DNA from 2 places in the Pseudomonas sp. S1(2024) genome. Region 1 is predicted to be linked to the other one. Evidence: predicted binding sites of a transcription regulator. Region 1 holds the regulator's gene; the other holds the start of a gene.

What was found. Region 1 encodes FliA, which starts transcription of late flagellar genes. Its sites were predicted from a motif close to CTAAAGTTTNNNNNNNNNNNGCCGNTAA; they were not measured.
Region 2: a site for FliA is predicted at 3,252-3,279, ahead of ACLCGK_RS25420 (flagellar protein MotY). Genes of this name have one in related genera too.

The regions. Positions count from the first base shown of each region.
Region 1 is NZ_JBKGFP010000072.1:42,621-50,074, reverse strand. It holds gene motD (flagellar motor protein MotD) at 1-58, opposite strand, end outside; gene ACLCGK_RS20290 (flagellar motor protein) at 62-802, opposite strand; gene ACLCGK_RS20285 (chemotaxis response regulator protein-glutamate methylesterase) at 802-1,941, opposite strand; gene ACLCGK_RS20280 (chemotaxis protein CheA) at 1,988-4,228, opposite strand; gene ACLCGK_RS20275 (protein phosphatase CheZ) at 4,241-5,029, opposite strand; gene ACLCGK_RS20270 (chemotaxis response regulator CheY) at 5,050-5,424, opposite strand; gene fliA (RNA polymerase sigma factor FliA) at 5,528-6,268, opposite strand; gene fleN (flagellar synthesis regulator FleN) at 6,265-7,098, opposite strand; gene flhF (flagellar biosynthesis protein FlhF) at 7,192-7,454, opposite strand, start outside.
Region 2 is NZ_JBKGFP010000092.1:8,838-16,291, forward strand. It holds gene bfr (bacterioferritin) at 1-61, opposite strand, end outside; gene ACLCGK_RS25400 (bacterioferritin-associated ferredoxin) at 263-481, opposite strand; gene ACLCGK_RS25405 (peroxiredoxin) at 706-1,308, shown strand; gene rnt (ribonuclease T) at 1,468-2,079, opposite strand; gene pyrC (dihydroorotase) at 2,139-3,185, opposite strand; gene ACLCGK_RS25420 (flagellar protein MotY) at 3,316-4,233, shown strand; gene ACLCGK_RS25425 (argininosuccinate synthase) at 4,390-5,607, shown strand; gene ACLCGK_RS25430 (hypothetical protein) at 5,665-6,147, opposite strand; gene ACLCGK_RS25435 (response regulator transcription factor) at 6,512-7,132, shown strand; gene ACLCGK_RS25440 (PA3496 family putative envelope integrity protein) at 7,176-7,352, opposite strand.

The DNA of each region.
Region 1 (7,454 bases):
ACGACACCAGCCAGCGTTCGTGGTTTTCGTGCTCCTCGGTATGACGACGGCGACGCATGGGTTACTCCATGAAGCCTTGCAGCTTCAGCTCGATCGAGCGCGGGTTCTCACCCTCGGCGATCGACAGCAGGCCCTCGAGCAGCATCTCGCGGTAGCGCGACTGGCGCATGACGATGGCCTTGAGCTTGCTGGCGATCGGCAGCAGCACCAGGTTGGCGCTGGCCACGCCGTAGATGGTCGCGACAAAGGCCACGGCAATGCCGTTGCCCAACTGCGACGGGTCGGCCAGGTTGCCCATCACGTGAATCAGGCCCATCACCGCACCGATGATGCCGATTGTCGGCGCGTAGCCGCCCATGCTCTCGAACACCTTCGCGGCCTGGATATCACGGCTTTCCTGGGTCAGGAAGTCGACTTCGAGGATGCTGCGGATGGCCTCCGGCTCGGCACCATCCACCAGCAGCTGCAGGCCCTTGCGCGCATAAGGGTCAGGCTCGCTGTCGGCCACCCCTTCCAGGCCCAGCAGGCCTTCCTTGCGCGCGGTCAGGCTCCAGTTGACGACGCGGTCGATCCCGCCCGCCAGGTCGACCCGTGGCGGAAACAGGATCCAGCGCAGAATCTGCAAGGCACGCTTGAACGACGACAGCGGCGACTGCAGCAAGGCCGCCGCCAGGGTGCCGCCCAGCACAATCAGTGCCGCCGGGCCATTGATCAGGGCGCCGACATGGCCGCCTTCGAGGAAGTTACCACCGACGATGGCGACAAACGCGAGGATCAGGCCGATCAGGCTGAGCACGTCCATCAGACGCACGCCTCCACCAGGTGCTTGCCGATTTCGTCCAGGCTGTACACCGCGTCGGCCAGGTTGGCCTTGACGATGGCCATGGGCATGCCATAGATCACGCAGCTGGCTTCATCCTGGGCCCAGACCGTGCTGCCGCCCTGCTTGAGCAGGCGCGCCCCTTCACGACCATCGGCACCCATGCCGGTAAGCACCACCGACAGCACCTTGTCGCCATACGACTTGGCCGCCGAGCCGAAGGTGATGTCCACGCACGGTTTGTAGTTCAGACGCTCGTCACCGGGCAGGATCTTCACCGCGCCACGGCCGTCGATCATCATCTGCTTGCCACCTGGGGCCAGCAGGGCCAGGCCCGGGCGCAGCATGTCGCCGTCCTCGGCTTCCTTGACGCTGATGCGGCACAGCTTGTCCAGGCGCTCGGCAAAGGCCTTGGTGAACGCCGCTGGCATGTGCTGGATCAGTACGATCGGCGCCGGGAAGTTGGCCGGCAGCTGGGTCAGCACCCGCTGCAGGGCGACCGGGCCGCCCGTGGAGGTACCGATGGCCACCAGTTTGTATGGCTTGCGCTTGGGTGCCGGCGAATGCGCTGGCGCCGCTGCCGGGGCCGCTGCACGGGCAGGCGCAGGCGTGCGCGCCGCTGCCGGGCTGGCGAAACTGCTGGCAGCTGCGTGACCGCTGCCTGCTGGCGCGGGTACAGGTGCGGCAACCGGCGCATGGCTGGCGTAGCTGCCAAAACGGCGGTTGCTGCGGGAAATGGTATGCACCTTCTCGCACAGCAGTTGCTTGACCTTGTCGGGGTTGCGCGAGATGTCCTCGAAGTTCTTCGGCAGGTAATCCACCGCACCGGCATCCAGCGCATCGAGGGTGACACGGGCGCCTTCATGGGTCAGCGACGAGAACATCAACACCGGCGTCGGGCAGCGCTGCATGATGTGCCGCACCGCGGTGATGCCGTCCATCATGGGCATTTCGTAGTCCATGGTGATGACATCGGGCTTCAGCGCCAGCGCCTGGTCGATTGCTTCCTTGCCGTTGGTCGCGGTACCCACTACCTGGATCGTCGGATCCGCCGAGAGGATTTCCGAGACGCGGCGGCGGAAGAAACCGGAATCATCCACCACCAGGACCTTGACTGCCATAAACACTCCATTAGGCGGCGCAACCCGCCAGGGTGCGCCACCGAAATCAAATACGCCGCGCGGCGTAACGCTTGAGCATGCTCGGGACGTCGAGAATCAACGCGATGCGACCGTCGCCGGTGATGGTGGCCCCGGACATGCCCGGGGTGCCCTGCAGCATCTTGCCCAGCGGCTTGATTACCACTTCTTCCTGGCCAACCAGTTGATCGACGACAAAGCCGATGCGCTGGGTGCCGACCGACAGGATCACCACGTGGCCCTCGTGCTGCTCTTCGTGCACCTGGCCCTGGACCAGCCAGCGCTTGAGGTAGAACAGCGGCAGCGCCTTGTCGCGTACGATCACCACTTCCTGGCCGTCGACCACGTTGGTGCGCGACAGGTCGAGGTGGAAGATCTCGTTGACGTTGACCAGCGGGAAGGCAAACGCCTGGTTGCCCAGCATCACCATCAGGGTGGGCATGATCGCCAGGGTCAGCGGCACTTTGATGACGATCTTCGAGCCTTGGCCCTTGGCCGAGAAGATGTTGATCGAGCCGTTGAGCTGGGAGATCTTGGTCTTCACCACGTCCATGCCCACACCACGACCGGACACGTCGGAAATCTCGGTCTTGGTCGAGAAGCCCGGGGCGAAGATCAGGTTGTAGCAGTCCGACTCGCTCAGGCGCTCGGCGGCATCCTTGTCCATCAGGCCCTTTTCCACGGCCTTGGCGCGCAGGATGTTAGGGTCCATGCCCTTGCCGTCGTCGGAGATCGACAGCAGGATGTGGTCGCCTTCCTGCTCGGCCGACAGCACCACGCGGCCGGTACGCGCCTTGCCGGAGGCTTCACGCTCCTCGGGCATCTCCACGCCATGGTCGACGGCGTTGCGCACCAGGTGCACCAACGGGTCGGCCAGGGCCTCGACCAGGTTCTTGTCGAGGTCGGTCTCTTCGCCGACCAGCTCCAGGTTGATTTCTTTCTTGAGCTGGCGGGCCAGGTCACGCACCAGGCGCGGGAAGCGGCCGAAGACTTTCTTGATCGGCTGCATGCGGGTTTTCATCACCGCGGTCTGCAGGTCGGCGGTGACCACGTCGAGGTTGGACACGGCCTTGGACATGGCCTCGTCACCGCTGTTAAGGCCCAGGCGCACCAGACGGTTACGCACCAGCACCAGTTCGCCGACCATGTTCATGATCTCGTCCAGGCGCGCGGTATCGACCCGCACGGTGGTTTCCGCTTCGCTGGCGCCATGCTTGTCGGCGGCCGGGGCCGGGGCGCGGGGTGCTGCGGCAGGTTTGCTGGCAGGCGCCGGCGCCGGTGCCGGAGCAGTAGCTGCTGCTGGCTTGGCCACAGGCTGGCAGTCGGCCTTGGCCGCAGCCGGCGCTTGCACCTTGGTTGCAGCCGGGGCTTCGACGGCGGCCACGTCGCCGCCAAACTTGCCTTTGCCGTGCAACTGGTCCAGCAGCGCCTCGAACTCGTGCTCGCTGATTTCATCGCTGGCTGCACTGGTGTCAGTTGCAGCAGGCGCCGGCGCCTTGGCACCGGGCAAGGCATCGGCCTGGAAGGTACCCTTGCCATGCAACTGGTCCAGCAGCGATTCGAATTCGGCGTCGGTAATTTCGTCGCTGGCCACTTCCGGCGCGCTGGCAACCGGCTGCGCGGCAACCTCGGGGCTGAACTGGCCTTTGCCGTGCAACTGGTCGAGCAGCGACTCGAACTCGGCGTCGGTGATTTCGTCACCTTCGCCGCTCACGGTCTCGCCCTGCATCTGCTCGTCGGCCGCAGCTTGCGCCTTGACCGCATCGAGCGAATCGAGCAGCTGTTCGAACTCGCTGTCGGTGATGTCCTGCTCCTCGGCAGGCGCTTCGGCAACCGGTGCCGGTGCTGCGGCGGCAGGCGCTTCAACGGCCACGGCGCCCCCCGGCTCGGCCAGGCGCGACAGCGCCGCCAAAAGCTCGGGGGTAGCCGGGGTCACTTCGGCGCGCTCGCGCACCTGGCCAAACATGCTGTTGACCGTGTCCAGTGCCTCGAGCACCACATCCATCAGTTCCGCGTCGACCCGGCGCTCACCTTTGCGCAGGACGTCGAACACGTTCTCGGCGATATGGCAGCACTCCACCAGCTCGTTCAGCTGAAGGAAGCCGGCGCCCCCTTTTACAGTGTGGAAACCGCGAAAGATCGCATTGAGCAGGTCGGCATCGTCGGGCCGGCTTTCCAGCTCGACCAGTTGCTCGGACAGTTGCTCAAGAATTTCGCCGGCTTCTACCAGGAAATCCTGGAGGATTTCTTCATCGGCGCCGAAGCTCATCAAACGTGCTCCTTAAAAACCCAGGCTGGACAGCAGATCATCGACATCGTCCTGACCGGACACGACGTCTTCACGCTTATCGGCATGAATCTGCGGACCTTCACCCCGAGTCGGATGTTTTTCTCGATCTTTTTCTGCGCGCAGCTGATCGTGGTCATGCTGGATGCCCGCGAAGCGGTCGACCTGGCTGGCCATCAGCACCAGTTTGAGCAGGTTGCTTTCCACCTCGGTGACCAGGGTGGTGACGCGCTTGATCACCTGGCCGGTCAGGTCCTGATAGTCCTGGGCCAGCAGAATGTCGTTGAGGTGCCCGGCGACCTTGCGGTTGCCCTCGGCGCTGTGCGTCAGGAAACTGTCGATGCGTTTGACCAGGTCACGGAACTCCGGCGCAGCCACTTCACGGCGCATGAAACGCTGCCAGTCGGCGCTCAGTGCCTGTGCCTCGCTGGCCAAATCGTTGAGCACCGGGGTGCTTTCCTCGACCAGGTCCATGGTGCGGTTGGCCGCGCCCTCGGTAAGCCTGACCACGTAAGACAGGCGCTCGGTGGCGTCGGTAATCTGCGACACCTCCTCGGCCTGCGGCATGGTCGGGTCGATCTGGAAACTGACGATGGCACTGTGCAGCTCGCGGGTCAGCTTGCCGACTTCCTGGTACAGGCCGCGGTCGCGGGTCTGGTTCAGCTCATGAATCAGCTGCACCGCCTCGCCGAAACGGCCCCGCTCCAGGCTTTCGACCAGCTCCTGGGCATGCTTCTTCAGGGTCGATTCGAACTCGCCCAAAGACGTTTGTGATGAATCCATGGCGCGCCCCCTGACGTGACTCAGCCGTTGACGCGTTCGAAGATCTTCTCGATCTTTTCTTTGAGCACCTGGGCGGTGAACGGCTTGACCACGTAACCATTGACGCCGGCCTGGGCCGCTTCGATGATCTGGTCGCGCTTGGCTTCGGCGGTCACCATCAGTACCGGCATGCTCTTCAGCTTGTCGCTGGCACGCACTTTACGCAGCAGGTCGATGCCGGACATGCCAGGCATGTTCCAGTCGGTCACCAGGAAGTCGTAGTGGCCGTTCTCCAGCATCGGCAGCGCCGTGGTGCCGTCATCGGCTTCTTCGGTGTTGGTGAAGCCCAGGTCACGCAACAGGTTCTTGATGATCCGCCGCATCGTCGAAAAGTCGTCAACGATGAGGATTTTCATGTCTTTGTTCAAGTAGACCTCCAAGCAGTCTCAAACGCGCTCGGCCCCGAGCGCGCATTCACAATTCGGTACAACGTAGAAAACGACTGCAACGACAGCGGGCTCAACGCGCCCGCCATTCCCCCAGGCGGCTGCGCAGGCGCGCGGCACACTGGCTGTGCAACTGGCTGACCCGCGACTCGCTGACCCCCAGCACCTCACCGATTTCCTTGAGGTTCAGCTCTTCGTCGTAGTACAGCGCCAGCACCAGGCGCTCACGCTCCGGCAGGTTGGCGATGGCCTCGGTCAGGGCGACCTGGAAGCGCTCGTCCTCCAGGCCACGCGCAGGTTCTACCTGGCCACTGGCGCCATCCTCATGCAGCCCTTCGTGCTCGCCGTCCTGCAACAGGTCGTCGAAGCTGAACAGGCGGCTGCCCAAGGTATCGTTCAAGATCCCGTAGTAATCATCGAGACTCAATTGGAGTTCGGCAGCAACTTCATGATCTTTAGCGTCACGCCCGGTTCTGGCTTCAACCGCACGCATCGCGTCGCTGACCATGCGGGTGTTGCGGTGCACCGAACGCGGTGCCCAGTCGCCCTTGCGCACTTCATCGAGCATGGCCCCGCGAATGCGGATGCCGGCGTAGGTTTCAAAGCTGGCGCCCTTGCTGGCGTCGTATTTGTTGGCTACTTCCAGCAGGCCGATCATGCCGGCCTGGATCAGGTCCTCGACCTGCACGTTGGCCGGCAACCGCGCCAGCAGGTGGTAGGCAATGCGCTTGACCAGCGGGGCGTAGCGTTCGATCAGCTCGTACTGGGCGTCTTTCGACGCTCGGCTGTACATCTTGAAACCGCTGGCGTTCATAGCACTGGACCCGCGCTGGTGGGTTGCACCAGACGCTCGACAAAGAACTCCAGATGGCCACGCGGGTTGGCCGGCAGCGGCCAGCTGTCGACCTTCTGGGCTATCGCCTTGAAGGCCAGCGCGCACTTGGACCGTGGGAAAGCTTCGTACACGGCACGCTGCTTCTGCACCGCCTTGCGCACGCACTCGTCATACGGCACAGCGCCCACATACTGCAGGGCAACGTCGAGGAAACGGTCGGTGACCTTGGTCAGCTTGGCGAACAGGTTACGGCCTTCCTGCGGGCTCTGCGCCATGTTGGCCAGCACGCGGAAACGGTTCATGCCGTAGTCGCGGTTGAGCAGCTTGATCAGGGCGTAGGCGTCGGTGATCGAGGTGGGTTCGTCGCATACCACCAGCAGCACCTCCTGTGCCGCGCGGACGAAGCTGACCACCGAATCACCGATACCCGCCGCGGTGTCGATCACCAGCACGTCGAGGTTGTCGCCAATTTCGCTGAACGCCTGGATCAGCCCGGCATGCTGGGCCGGGGCCAGGTGCACCATGCTCTGCGTGCCCGAGGCAGCCGGTACGATGCGCACACCACCGGGGCCCTGCAACATCACGTCGCGCAATTCGCAGCGCCCTTCGATGACATCGGCCAGGGTCCGCTTGGGGGTAAGGCCCAGCAGCACGTCGACATTGGCCAGGCCCAGGTCGGCGTCGAGCAGCATGACCCTGCGGCCAAGCTCGGCCAGCGCCAGGGACAGGTTCACTGAAACGTTAGTCTTGCCGACGCCACCTTTGCCACCGGTCACGGCGATCACCTGTACGGGATGCATGCTACCCATGTCTGTTCTTTACCTTGTCTCGCTGGGACTCAGGCCACACGTAGGGCAATTCTGCGTACCCTTTGGCATAGCTACCTTGCACACACTTCATCATCAACCCGCTCGCCGTGGGTTGTGATAGAGATCAGCGAACATGTCGGCCATGGCCTCTTCGCTGGGCTCGTCCTGCTGCTGCACATTGACCGCGCGGGTGACCAACTGGTGCCCCCGAGGCAGGTGCAGGTCGTCAGGAATGCGCGGCCCATCGGTCAGGTAGGCCACTGGCAGTTCATGACTGATGGCAAGGCTCAGCACATCGCCAAGGCTCGCCGTTTCATCGAGTTTGGTCAGGATGCAACCAGCCAGGCCGCAGCGCT
Region 2 (7,454 bases), on a different contig from region 1:
CGACCAGCTCGTTTCCGAGGATCTTGTTGAGATGCTGGATGACGCTTACGTCGCCTTTCATGTCGGGTTCCTGCCCTGTAGAAGTGTGCCAATACAGTGAAGTTTGAGCCCGATACTTAGGTGTGTCAAACCTAAGTTCTTGAATAATAAGTGAAAATTAATGGAAATAAGAATGTTTGTGAACCGCGTTGGAGCGCTAACTTATTGAATTGCGGGCATAAAAAAACCGGACGCAAGGTCCGGTTCTTCGAATTCTTTGTTTTCAGGCTGCGGTAAATTCCACGGGGTAGGGCAGGGCTGCCTGGCTGACCTGGAGCTCGGTCAGGGTCTCGCGGACCACCTGCTTGGCAACGCAGGCACATTTGCCGCACTGGCTGGCGACGTTGGTGGCGGCTCGCACTTCCTTGTAGCTGCAGCATCCTTCATAGATCGCATCGCGGATCTGTCCGTCGGTAACGCCGACACAAAGACACACATACATAAAGGCTGACCATCGTTGGTGGGCTCGATGGAGTGGAGCTTAATGTTAATGAGAATGCTTGTCAAAGGAGTTTCTGAAAGGGCCGTGCTTGAGCGACCGGCGGTTGCTTCGTCGTTGGAGTCGGCCTGTCACCAGAAGCCGTGTATGATGGACGGCCTTTGTTGGATGTCGGGCAAGCCCGTCTGGCCCGGCAAACGGTTATTCACCCTCATCAGGAGATTACAATGAGCGTACTCGTTGGTAAGAAAGCCCCCGATTTCACCGTTCCGGCCGTGCTGGGCAACGGCGAGATCGTCGACAGCTTCAACCTGGCTTCGGCCATCAAGGGCAAGTACGGCCTGGTGTTCTTCTACCCGCTGGACTTCACCTTCGTCTGCCCGTCCGAGCTGATCGCCCTGGACAACCGCATCCCTGACTTCCAGGCGCGCAACGTGGAAGTGATCGGCGTGTCGATCGACTCGCACTTCACCCACAACGCCTGGCGTAACACCCCGGTCAACAACGGCGGTATCGGCCAGGTCAAATACACCCTGGCTGCCGACATGACCCACGAAATCTGCAAGGCCTACGACGTCGAGTCCGAAGGCGGCGTGGCCTTCCGTGGTGCCTTCCTGATCGACACCAACGGTGTTGTCCGTTCGCAGATCGTCAACGACCTGCCACTGGGCCGCAACATGGACGAGCTGCTGCGTCTGGTCGATGCCCTGCAATTCCACGAAGAGCACGGCGAAGTCTGCCCTGCCAACTGGAAAAAAGGCGACAAAGGCATGAACGCTTCGCCGGAAGGCGTTGCTGCCTACCTGAGCGAGAACGCTGGCAAGCTGTAATTGCCAAGCGCATGAAAAAACCGGCCCTTGTGGCCGGTTTTTTTGTGCCGTCCTGTGCCGGCCTCTTCGCGGGTAAACCCGCTCCCACAGGTACCCCACGGGCCTCAGCCATTGTGCGATCCCTGTGGGAGCGGGCATGCCCGCGAATGCTTTTTCAACTCAATCGTTGAAATCGCGCCAGCCGCCCATCTCTTTCCAGCGGTTGACGATGCCGCAGAACAGCTCGGCCGTCTTCTCGGTGTCATAGCGCGCCGAGTGCGCCTCACGTCCGTCGAAGTCGATGTCGGCGCTCTGGCAGGCCCGCGCCAGTACGGTCTGGCCATAAGCCAGGCCCGCCAGGGTAGCGGTGTCGAAGCTGGAGAACGGGTGGAACGGGTTGCGCTTCAGGTCATTGCGCGTCACCGCCGCATTGAGGAAGCCCAGGTCAAAGCTGCTGTTGTGGCCGACCAGGATCGCCCGCTTGCAACCATTGGCCTTGAGCGCCTTGCGTACGCCACGGAAGATGTCGGTCAGCGCACTTTCTTCGCTGACTGCCATACGCAGCGGGTGGTCCAGCTTGATCCCGGTGAATTCCAGCGCGGCCGCCTCGATGTTGGCGCCCTCGAATGGCTCCACGCGGTGGAAGTAGGTGTGCTCGGGGAACAGGAAGCCCTTTTCGTCCATGCCGATGGTGACTGCGGCAATTTCCAGCAGGGCATCGGTAGCGCTGTTGAAGCCGCCGGTTTCAACGTCTACCACTACCGGCAGATAGCCGCGGAAACGCTCGGCCATCGGATGGCGCGAGCCGCTGCTGCCTTGGGTGTCGAGGTCGTCTTCGTAGAGGTCTTCGCTCACGCGTTTTCCTCCAGCAGGCGCCAGCGCAGTTTTTCGCCGGCGCGCAGCGGGACTACGGTCTGCTCGCCAAACGGCAGGCTATCCGGGGCGGTCCATTCTTCGCGGACCAGGGTAATGGTGTCGGTGTTTGCCGGCAGGCCGTAGAACGCCGGGCCGTGCAGGCTGGCAAAGCCTTCCAGCTTGTCCAGCGCGTTACGCTGCTCGAACGCTTCGGCGTACATCTCGATGGCTGCGTAGGCGGTGTAGCAACCGGCGCAACCGCAGGCGGCTTCCTTGGCGTGTCGGGCGTGTGGGGCCGAGTCGGTACCCAGGAAGAACTTCGGGTTGCCGCTGGTGGCCGCATCCAGCAACGCCACCTGATGGGTGTTGCGCTTGAGGATCGGCAGGCAGTAGAAGTGCGGGCGAATGCCGCCAACCAGCATGTGGTTGCGGTTGTACAGCAGGTGCTGCGCGGTGATGGTCGCGCCGACGTTGGCCGGGGCCTCGGTGACGAACTGCGCGGCATCGCTGGTGGTGATGTGCTCGAACACCACCTTCAGTGTCGGGAAGCGCTCGACCACGCGGCGCATATGCTCGTCGATGAAGCGCTTCTCGCGGTCGAACACGTCGATCTCGCTACGGGTCACTTCGCCATGCACCAGTAGCGGCATGCCAACTTCCGCCAGCGCCTCGATGGCCGGGAAGATGTTGTCGATGCTGGTCACGCCCGAGTCTGAATTGGTGGTGGCGCCAGCAGGGTACAGCTTGGCGGCATACACGAAACCGCTGGCCTTGGCCGCGCGGATGTCCTCGGGGCTGGTGCGGTCGGTGAGGTACAACACCATCAGCGGCTCGAAGCGGCTGCCAGCCGGGCGGGCGGCCAGGATGCGCTCACGGTAGGCGCCGGCCTCTACGGCATTGCGTACCGGCGGAACCAGGTTGGGCATGATGATGGCACGGGCGAAAGTACGCGCCACATCGCCAACGGTGTGGGGCAGGACGGCACCATCGCGCAGATGGATGTGCCAGTCGTCGGGACGCAGGAGGGTCAGGCGATCGGACATTGGGGATTCCAGGCGGGTCGAACTCAAGCCCCAATGCTACCGGAAAACCCTGGGTGGAGCACGGCTATCAAGTTTTCCGCCAGGCGTCCGATAGCCTGCAGGTAAGCCGTCAGAATTTGTGGAGCCGCCCGTGCGCCAGCGTTACCTAGCCCTGTTGACCCTGTTCGCCAGCCTGCCGGCCGGTGCGCTGACCTTCCAGACGCGCATGGAAAACATTGCCTGGAAGGTCGAGGGTGACCAGTTCGAATGCCGGCTGATCCAGCCGATCGACGGTTTCGGCAGTGGCGAGTTCGTGCGCCGCGCGGGCGAGCAGCCGGTGTTCCAGTTGCGCTCGGACAGCAACGTACTGGGGGCGGGCACGGCCACATTGCTGGCAGCTGCTGCGCCGTGGCAGCCTGGGCGCAGCGACATCAATCTGGGCAGCGTGCGCATGGCCCGTACCGGGGTGTTGTTCAGTTCGTCCCAGGGCCAGGCCAGTCGCCTGATCAACGGCCTGCTCGATGGGCGCAGCACGGTGGTACGCAATTATGCCGGCGAGGCGGGCAGGCCGATGGAAGTGCGTGTGCTGCCGGTCAGCTTCGCCAAGGCCTACAACGACTATCAGGCCTGTGCCGGCAAGCTGCTGCCGATGAACTACGATCAGGTGCGTCAGACCCAGGTGGGCTTCCCCGGGGGAGGCTTCGAGCTGGATGGCGCGGCCAAGGCACGGCTGGACGTGATCCTCGACTACATCAAGGCTGACCCGACCGTTAACCATGTAGAGCTCAACGGCCACTCCGACAACAGTGGCAATCGCCTGACCAATCGCGACATGTCGCGCCGCCGGGCACTGGCGGTAGCCGACTACCTCAAGGCCCATGGCGTTCCGGAAGAGCAGATTACCGTGCGTTTCCATGGCGAGCGTTACCCATTGGCCAAGAACAACAGTGCTGCCAACCGGGCGCGTAATCGTCGGGTGAATATCGAACTGGATAGGGTTGCGGTAATCGAGAAGCCGGTTGAGAAGCCTGTCGAAAAGGCCCCTGAGGCAACACCTGCCAAGTCCTGAAGGCTGCTCCCACACGGCATTTCATAATTTCCGACGGTAAGTCGCCCTTCCGAAACTTCTTGTCGCTTTGTCGTCAGAAGCTGTCGCCCCACTGTAAATTTATCCGTAACGTCGTTAGAATCGATCCCTTTCCGTACAACCCCGTGGAGTGATGGCATGGCGGACGTAAAAAAGGTCGTACTGGCGTATTCCGGCGGCCTTGATACTTCGGTGATTCTCAAGTGGCTGCAGGATACCTACAACTGCGAAGTGGTGACCTTCACCGCTGACCTGGGGCAGGGCGAAGAGGTCGAGCCGGCTCGTGCCAAGGCCCAGGCAATGGGCGTTAAAGAGATCTACATCGACGACCTGCGCGAAGAATTCGTGCGTGATTTCGTGTTCCCGATGTTCCGCGCCAACACCGTCTACGAGGGCGAGTACCTGCTGGGTACTTCCATCGCCCGTCCGCTGATCGCCAAGCGCCTGATCGAAATTGCCAACGAAACCGGCGCCGACGCCATTTCCCACGGCGCCACCGGCAAAGGCAACGACCAGGTGCGTTTCGAATTGGGTGCCTACGCGCTGAAGCCAGGCGTCAAGGTAATCGCCCCATGGCGTGAGTGGGACCTGCTGTCCCGCGAGAAGCTGATGGACTACGCCGAGAAGCACGGCATCCCGATCGAGCGCCACGGCAAGAAGAAGTCGCCGTACTCGATGGACGCCAACCTGCTGCACATCTCCTACGAAGGCGGTGTCCTGGAAGATACCTGGACCGAGCACGAAGAAGACATGTGGCGCTGGAGTGTCTCGCCTGAGAACGCCCCGGATCAGGCTACCTACATCGAGCTGACCTACCGCAACGGTGACATCGTTGCCATCGACGGTGTCGAGAAGACTCCGGCCACCGTCCTGGCCGACCTGAACCGTATCGGTGGTGCCAATGGCATCGGCCGTCTGGATATCGTCGAGAACCGTTACGTCGGCATGAAGTCGCGCGGTTGCTACGAGACCCCTGGTGGCACCATCATGCTCAAGGCCCACCGTGCCATCGAGTCGATCACCCTGGACCGCGAAGTCGCTCACCTGAAGGATGAGCTGATGCCGAAGTACGCCAGCCTGATCTACACCGGCTACTGGTGGAGCCCGGAGCGTCTGATGCTGCAACAGATGATCGACGCTTCGCAGGTCAACGTGAACGGCGTGGTACGCCTGAAGCTGTACAAGGGCAACGTCACCGTTGTCGGCCGCAAGTCGGACGACTCGCTGTTCGACGCCAACATCGCTACCTTCGAGGAAGATGGCGGCGCCTACAACCAGGCGGATGCAGCTGGCTTCATCAAGCTCAACGCCCTGCGTATGCGCATTGCTGCCAACAAGGGCCGCTCGCTGCTCTGATTGCCGTCATGTGCAGCAAGAACCCCGGCTCAGGCCGGGGTTTTTTTTTCTGTGGAATCAGTGGCCGTCGTTTGCCACCTGTTCATCAAGCGCGCTGATCGATAGTTGCGCGCACTGGCGTCTGTCCAGGTTGCAAAAGCGCCAGGTGCGAGATTGCTGAGGCGGTTGGGCGAGGGCGGACAGCAATTGCTGCTCCATCATGCGATAGGCATCGGGGCCGGAAAACATGAACGTGACAGGCTCGCCCTGCAGCGCTTCGCCGGTACTACCGGGAATTGCATGCTTTGCCACATCACTCGGTGTCGATGTGTTGTCGTTTGGCGTCCTGTTTGGCGACGGGTCGTAGAACGACTTGTAATTGAAGTTTAGCGTGAGGAAGAACAGTGCCGTCAGGAAGAATGGGAAGCCCACCAGGAACCAAGTATAGAGCTTTTGACTGGACTCGCTGAGAAACGGCAATGTGGCAAGGGCGGAGGCTTCGATAATCCCTGCGAAGATGGCAATGATCGTCAGCGGGGCGACAGGTTGTACTTGGTGCATATGGGTCGTCTCCAGCGATTTTGCACATCTTTGCCTTACGGCGCTGCTCAACTAAAGACTGGATTGTTTCCCGGGTGAGAATAATCGCTCGAAATCCTGGTGGCGTTGCCTGTTCAGGCATTTGAATTGAATATTTCCCGAGGTATCGGCCGGTTTTCAACTGGTGCACTTTTACAGGCCGGTGATACCGTTCATTCGGTAACAGGGAATTTGATTGTTACAAGTACATCAGTTGAGTGTAGGAAATTTCTGTAAGTGTTGTAGGTTCCATCTGTTCATATATTTCGCCGGTAAATCACCGCGCCAGCAGGCGCTCTGTAGGTTATCTTGGCGGGCCAAAGCAAAAGCAATGAATGGATATCGCATGAATAAAGTGCTTATCGTGGATGATCATCCGGTCATACGCCTGGCCGTACGCATGCTGATGGAGCGGCATGGGTATGACGTCGTGGCGGAAACCGACAACGGAGTGGCTGCGCTGCAACTGACACGGCAACACCTGCCGGATATCGTGGTGCTCGATATCGGCATCCCCAAGCTGGATGGCCTGGAAGTAATCACCCGCATGACGGCCTTCAGTCCGGGCAGCAAGGTGCTGGTGCTGACATCGCAGGCCCCCGGCAACTTCTCGATGCGCTGCATGCAGGCGGGGGCGGCGGGGTATGTGTGCAAGCAGCAGGAACTCACCGAACTGCTGAGCGCCATCAAGGCCGTACTGTCGGGCTACAGCTACTTCCCCAACCAGGCCCTGCATGTATCACGTGGAAGGGGGGGGAGCGAGACGGACATGGTCAACCGCCTCTCGGCACGGGAGATGACCGTGTTGCAGCAGCTGGCGCGAGGGCGTTCCAACAAGGAAATTGCCGACAGCATGTTCCTCAGCAACAAGACGGTCAGTACCTACAAGTCGCGCCTGTTGCTCAAGCTCAATGCACGGTCGCTGGTCGACTTGATCGAGCTGGCGCAACGGCAAGGGTTGAGCTGATCGCCAAGGCCGTAAAGCCTCCAGCCAGGAGGCTTTGCCAAGGTTACAGATCGTAGTCGAAGTCGGCCAACTGCTTCTGCAGGCGCCTTTCCTCCAGCATATTGTCGATGGTGCGGCGCTTGCTCAGGTTGGTCTTTGCGGTTTCCACCTGGGGTTCCGCTTCGTCATCTGCGGCAACAAAATCATCTTCGATCGACAGGTCGTCTTTATCGCTACTCATGAGTCGCTCCAAGCCAAGGGGCCATTGGCCGTCCTTATAACCAGAAAGCAGACGCTGGTAAAAAAGATTTTTTCAATCGCAGTGTGTGGTTTCGAGCTATCG